Linked DNA regions of Rhodopirellula baltica SH 1. The protein of the gene in region 2 interacts with the protein of the main gene of each other region in a pairwise test. Links are inferred from orthologs where the notes say so. Each region holds a gene or a part of one and is shown on either strand. Other genes may lie near its edges. The genes, in order: nth and aceE.

Region 1 (3,270 bases), 850 kb from region 2 along the record:
CCCAATTCATCGAGAGCAGTGTGCCACTGTGGGACAGTGGGGGAACGTCACGAGGCGGTCGCTGGTGGAACTATCACTTGATGATCACGGGCATGAACACTGTCCTGCCACCCAACTCACCCACCTGCCCCATGGGTTGGGGCACTGCCTGGCAATCAGGCGTATTCAGCTCAGCAAGTCACCATCAAGGTGGGGTTCATGTTCTGTTGACGGATGGAGCCGTGAAGTTCGTCACCGATTCGATCGAAGCGGGCAATCAACAAGCCCAAAGCATTTCAAAGAACTACGGTAATGTCGGACAAAAGAGTCCCTACGGATTGTGGGGAGCTCACGGGTCCATTTCTTCCAAGGAAACGATTGAAGGTTTCGAATGATGAAGTTGACACGAATGATCGCAACGCTGTGTTTCGCGGTGGGCCTATCGGGCTTGCCGGCCTGCTCGCAGGGCGGCGGTGACGCGGAAAAATTGGCCGCTCCCGAGGGCATCGACTGGGAAGCCATCGAAGCCCAAGACGGCTCGATCGCTGACGCACAAAGCGAAGGCGAGTAGAAACGCCTGTTTCGAATCAACGTTCCTCTCGGTGCATTTTCAACGAGAGGAACGCTGGTTTGAATTGGAAGGCGATCTTGCCGGATCCGCGTTTCGTTTGGTCCAGCCGCCATTGCACCGTCACCGGATTCGCCAAGAATTTGGACGCGTCCCAACCGAAACACCTGAATTCTGCCGAAGCCAGCTACGGACTGGCTAGCCACGTAGGCCAGGTCTTACCTGGCAACCAAGCCGATTCTTTGGAACAAAGCGAGGCGGTTTAGCATTCATCCGCAAGTTCGCGAGGCTCCGTCCGATCACCCCGCCAGGTGGAACCTGGCCTACGCCGATGTCCACTGAAAGCCGTCACGCACGGTAGCCGGATTCGCCAAAAATTCGGACGCGTCCCACCTAAAACATCTGAATTCTGCCGAATTCAACCACGAACTAACTAGTCTCGTAGGCCAGGTTGTACCTGGCATCCAGCCGATGCTTTGGCACAAAGCGAGGCGATTAGTCATTCATCCGCGAGTTCGTGAGGCCCCGGCCATTCGCCCAGCCAGGTGGAACCTGGCCTACATCGACAGAAAGCCGCCACGCAACAGGCCCAGAGATTCCAACCGGAGCTCTGATATTCTGGCGAATCCAGCCACGCGGACGAGTAAGAAAGATCAGGGTTTGATCCAGGTCACTGGTTTGCGGCGGTTGGGATAGAGCTCGCGGCAGAGTTCACACACGCGTCCGTCGCAGCCTCGCGCGGTGCAGAACTCTCGACCGTAGAAAATGATTTGCAGATGCAGCTTGTTCCAAGACGACTCGGGGAACAAGCTTTTCAGATCTCGTTCAGTTTGCACAACGCTTTTGCCGCTGGACAATCCCCAACGCTGGGCCAGTCGATGAATGTGCGTGTCAACCGGAAACGCTGGGAAGCCGAACGCTTGCGACATCACAACGCTGGCTGTTTTATGCCCGACACCGGGCAATGCTTCCAGCTCTTCGAATGTGCTTGGTACCTGGCCTTTGTGCAGATCGATCAGCATCCCCGATAGCTTCGCGAGCGCCTTGGCTTTCTGCTTTGAAAGTCCGAGCGGGCGGATGATTTCGAGGATTCCCTCTTCGCCAAGCTCACGCATCTTTGAGGGCGTTCCGGCAACCGAAAACAACTCCGGCGTGATCTCATTAACCTTTTTGTCGGTGCATTGCGCACTCAACAAAACAGCGACCAACAACGTGAACTCGTCGGTGTGGTCCAGCGGAATCGGCGGGTCGGGATAGAGCGTGTTCAGACGCTCGAGGACAATGGCGGCGCGTTCTTTCTTCAACATCGCCACACTATACCGAATCGTCTGGGGTTACCCAGTGATCAGATTTGGTAATTCACCTCGGGACGCAACTCATCGGCGGGCTCATCCGAGCCACGTACCTTCAGTTGCGGTTTCTCCAGTACCACCGTGGTGCCGGGCGAGACACTGCGAGTGATCCAAACGCTCGAACCAATCACCGATTCGCGACCGATCACTGTGCGACCACCCAAGATCGTCGCGTTGGCGTAAACCACCACTTCGTCTTCGATCGTCGGATGACGTTTCTGGCCGCGAATCAACTGGCCATCGGCGTCGGTTGGGAAGCTCAATGCGCCAAGCGTCACACCTTGATACAGTTTGACGTGCTTTCCAATGTGGCACGTCTCACCGATCACCACACCGGTTCCGTGATCGATGAAGAAGTACTCACCGATCGTCGCACCAGGGTGAATGTCGATGCCAGTTTCTTTGTGCGCCCATTCCGTCATCATTCGAGGAATGAAAGGCACGTTGAGCTGCACCAGTTCATGAGCGATTCGGTAGACCGTGATCGCTTCGAAACCGGGGTAGCAAAAGACGACTTCATCGGTCGTCTGGCAAGCCGGGTCGCCATCGTGAGCGGCTTGAACATCGGTCGCCAACATGTGCCGCAATTTCACGACGCGTTTGAGCAACTCGATCGCCATGGCTTGGCCTTTGGCTTCGAAGTCGATGTCCGTTTCACAATCCTTGTGATTCTGCAGCACGCGGTGCTCGTGCCGTAAAGCACGAGCGATCTGAGTCGTCAGCTGATCGTGCAAGGAATCAATCAACCCGCCGACGTGGTAGCGGATGTTGCCGGCATGCAAATTGGTATGCCGCTTGTAACCCGGGTAAAGGATGTCCTTGAGATCCAAAAGGATGTCAACGACGGCGGTGTAGCTAGGCAATGGGCAGTGCCCCAAATGATTGATTGAATCATCGGAGGTGTATGTGCTGACGATTTGCTCGGTCAGCTCTGGTAACTGCTCTTTCAGCCGAAAATCGGTTGCCACGCCTAAACTCCCTCGGGCGACTGCGGAACACTCTTCACAGACGGAATCAATTCGAGAGCCTCAGGCACAACGGCCTGAGCAGACTCGAAATTCAAACCCCAGTGCGATCAGGGACCGATGCTGGGCGGATTGTCCAGCAAGAAGTCGCGAGGACCACGGTGGGTATAGTAAGGATACGCGACTTGGGCAGACGGCGCACCTGGAGTAAATGGCTGGCCCTGCATTTGAGCCGCCGCTCCGTGACCCAACAAACCTGGGTTCAGATGCGAGCTGTAGTCCAAGCCACCTTGCTGCCAACCGAGTGGTCCGGCTTCGCAGCCAGTCCGACATCCGGTTTTGCAACCCATCAGGCGACCGCGAGTTTTGCCCAACAGTCCGCCACCACCGACACGACCGCACGAGC
Region 2 (3,652 bases):
GGTTCGGGTTTCTTTTCTGGTTCTGCTGGAGCGGCCGGTGCAGGAGCAGATTCGGCTCCAGCGGCAGCTTCAACTTCGATCAACACGCCACCGATTGGCACCGTGTCACCTTCGCCAACTGAAATCTTGGTGACTTTGCCACCCACGTCGCTCGGCACGGGAACGGTTGCTTTGTCCGTTTCCATTTCCACGATGTCTTGTCCGGCGGTGATCACATCGCCGACGGAAACGAAAATTTCAAGGACATCGCCAGATTCGATGCCGTCGCCGAGTTCGGGGAGTTTGACTTCAGTCATGGGAAAGATATGTCAGAGTGTGATTGGAGAAGGTTGAGACGCTCGGTCGTTCGATTGCGGCCAAGTCCCCGGTGTTTCGGGGACGATTGAAATCCAGGCAATGCGTCGCGAACGACGTTCGCGTTTTTGCGACCAAAATTAGGCGAAGTAAGGATCGACTTTATCGGGATCGTAATCCAGATCTTTGATCGCTTGTGCCACGTCGGCGGCTTCGAACGTTCCGGCTTTCGCCAGACGACCCAAAGCAGCGATGGTGATCGATTCCGCATCGACTTCGAAGTGGCGACGCAGTGCTTCGCGAGTTTCGCTTCGGCCCATGCCGTCGGTGCCCAGGACGTAGTAGTCGCCCGGGATCCAAGGCGTGAGCTGTTCGCCGAGAGCACGCACGTAGTCGCTGGCCGAGATGAATGGGCCTTCGACTCCTTCGAGCACTTCTTCGAGGTAGCTCTTGCGGGGCGTCTCGGTTGGGTGCAGACGGTTCCAACGTTCGACGGAGTGAGCGTCGCGACGAAGCAATGTGTAGCTGGTCACCGACCAAACGTCGCTGGCGATGTTGTACTTTTCAGCGAGGATCTCTTGTGCCTTCAACGCACTATTGAGAATCGCACCACTGCCGAACAATTGCACGCGTGCTTTGGCACCGTCCACTTCGCGGCTATTGAATTTGTACATCCCCTTGATGATGCCTTCTTCGCATCCTTCAGGAATTTCCGGCTGAACGTATGCTTCGTTTTCAGCGGTGATGTAGTACAGGCATTCCTCGCCCTCTTCGTACATCCGCTTCAAGCCTTCGTGAACGATCACGGTGACTTCGTAAGCAAACGCTGGGTCGTAAGCACGCACGGTGGGGAACGCAATCGCGTTGAGCAGGCTATGCCCGTCTTGGTGTTGCAGGCCTTCGCCGTTGAGCGTCGTGCGACCGGCGGTACCACCGACAAGGAAACCCTTGGCTCGCATGTCAGCAGCGGCCCAAATCGAATCGCCGATCCGCTGGAAGCCAAACATGCTGTAGTAGATGTAGAACGGAATCATGTTCACACCGTGACAGCTGTAAGCTGTGCCAGCGGCATTGAAGCTGGACATCGATCCGCATTCGGTGATGCCTTCTTCCAGAATCTGCCCGTCTTGAGCTTCCTTGTAGTAAGCGACTTGGTCAGAGTCCGTTGGTTCGTAAAGTTGGCCCGCGTGAGCGTAGATGCCAAATTGTTTGAACATGCCTTCCATGCCGAACGTTCGTGATTCATCCGGAACGATGGGCACCACGTATTTGCCGATGGATTTATCGCGACACATGGAGATCAACATCTGCACGGCGGCAAACGTCGTGCTGACTTCCTTGTTGTCGGTGCGTTTCGCGACGAACTTTTGGAACACGTCTAGAGCTGGAATTTCCAACTTTGGATGTTCGGTTGGTCGGCTCGGAACCGGGCCACCCAGTGTTTCTCGGCGAGTTTTTAGGTATTTGATCTCGGTGCTATTGGCCGGTGGTTTGTAGAACGGCGCCTCACCAACTTTTTCGTCGCTGATTGGAATGCCAAAGCGAGTTCGGAATTCGAGCAACTCGGCTTCGTTCATCTTCTTTTGGTTGTGAGCGACGTTGCGGCCTTCGCCGGCTTCGCCCAGACCATAACCCTTTACCGTTTTCGCCAAAATCACGGTCGGTTTGCCGTTGTTCAGCGTGGTGGCACGGTGATACGCCGCGTAAACCTTTTCGGGATCGTGACCGCCGCGGCGAATCTTTTCGAGTTTCTCATCGGAGAGATGTTTGACCAATTCGAGCAACTCGGGGTACTTGCCGAAGAAGTGCTCGCGGATGTAGCTACCAGGCATCGACGTGTACTTTTGGTACTGGCCGTCGACGACTTCGTTCATGCGTTTGGCAAGCAGGCCAGTTGTGTCACGAGCAAGCAGTTCGTCCCATTCGCCGCCCCAGACGACTTTGATGACGTTCCATCCGGCACCGTGGAAGATCGATTCCAGTTCTTGAATGATCTTGCTGTTACCGCGAACGGGACCATCGAGTCGCTGCAGGTTGCAGTTGATGACGAAGATCAGGTTGTCGAGTTTCTCACGCGAAGCCAATCCGATTGCACCGAGTGTTTCCGGTTCGTCGCATTCTCCGTCACCGAGGAATGCCCAAACCTTTTGGCCCTTGGTGTCTTTGATACCACGATCGTTGAGGTACTCGTTGAAACGGGCTTGGTAGATCGCCATGATCGGACCGAGGCCCATCGAGACGGTGGGGTACTCCCAAAAACCGGGCATCAACCAAGGGTGAGGGTAGCTGGAAAGTCCGCCACCGGGTGCGAGTTCACGACGGAAGTTGTCGAGGTTCTCGTCAGACAAGCGACCTTCGAGGTAGGCACGTGAGTACATGCCGGGTGACGCGTGACCTTGGAAGTAGATCGAGTCGCCGGAGTAACCGTCTTCGCCGCGGCCTTGGAAGAAGTGGTTGAATGCGACTTCGTAAAGTGTCGCTGAACTGGCGAACGTGCTGATGTGTCCACCGACGCCACCGGGCCGTTTGTTCGCTCGGACGACCATGGCCATCGCATTCCAGCGAATGATCGATTTGATGCGTCGTTCGAGTTCACGATTGCCGGGGTAAGCGGGCTGCTCGTGAGGTGGGATTGTGTTGACGTATGGCGTCGAGGTGTCCGAGGAAAGGGGCACACCCTCTTCAGCGGCTCGGTCACGCAGTTGGTCGATCAGAAACTTGACCCGTTCGGGGCCTTTGCTCTGAAGGACATATTCGAGGGATGATATCCACTCTTGGGTTTCGGCGGAGTCGACATCGACGTCCGGCGAGTGCTGCAATTCGCCAAGGTTTTGGGAAATTTCAGCTTGAGCGACGGATTTTGATTCGGACATAGAGAGTAGAGAACTCCGGGCTCGCGGACGATTGGATCAGATAGGTCGAGTTTTTCGGTCAGACCTAGTAGTTTAGCCGTTCTTGCACGTTTCCAGCAAGGTTAGGAAGGGCATCTGAAATGCCCGTTTCAGCTTTGCTGGACAGTTGGTTGTGCTAACCCCCATTGGCTCGGGCGAAAGTTTTTCTGCGGCACCTTTTGAACGCCCAAAAAAGCTCGACGCAGCATTGTTGGGGCGATCACCGAGTCATCTTTGTCGCGATGCCGCCAATTTGCGTCGCATCCAGCTCGGGTTGGGCATGATTCCTTCCGAATTCGCGGATCAACGCTCGATTGTTTGGAGTCGTCACCGGATTTGGCCGGAGAAACTTACCGCGAACTCAGCGTTGCCGATTTCTGAACGGGGTCTCACGGGACAGCAGAATCTCGCGAGACAGGGGAAACAGCGACATTTGGTCGCGTCTGAATTTTCGCGACGCAACTGTG

What was found.
Region 1: the proteins of aceE (region 2) and nth interact in binary tests that used the Escherichia coli proteins (3 or more experiments, as listed by UniProt). The link is inferred for Rhodopirellula baltica SH 1 from one-to-one orthologs.

The regions. Positions count from the first base shown.
Region 1 is NC_005027.1:2,618,401-2,621,670, forward strand. The notes cover bases 31-2,978. They hold nth (endonuclease III), read right to left. Parts: upstream 1,861-2,978; coding sequence 1,201-1,860; downstream 31-1,200. Other genes in these bases: RB_RS10225 (DUF1559 domain-containing protein), read left to right, coding at 31-374; RB_RS10230 (hypothetical protein), read left to right, coding at 371-550; RB_RS10240 (serine O-acetyltransferase), read right to left, coding at 1,893-2,867; RB_RS10245 (hypothetical protein), read right to left, coding at 2,975-2,978. Outside these bases: more of RB_RS10225, read left to right, coding at 1-30; more of RB_RS10245, read right to left, coding at 2,979-3,270. UniProt on the Escherichia coli protein: DNA repair enzyme that has both DNA N-glycosylase activity and AP-lyase activity. The DNA N-glycosylase activity releases various damaged pyrimidines from DNA by cleaving the N-glycosidic bond, leaving an AP (apurinic/apyrimidinic) site.
Region 2 is NC_005027.1:1,767,905-1,771,556, forward strand. Bases 235-3,564 are described here. They hold aceE (pyruvate dehydrogenase (acetyl-transferring), homodimeric type), read right to left. Parts: upstream 3,168-3,564; coding sequence 435-3,167; downstream 235-434. Other genes in these bases: RB_RS06720 (2-oxo acid dehydrogenase subunit E2), read right to left, coding at 235-296. Outside these bases: more of RB_RS06720, read right to left, coding at 1-234. UniProt on the Escherichia coli protein: Component of the pyruvate dehydrogenase (PDH) complex, that catalyzes the overall conversion of pyruvate to acetyl-CoA and CO(2).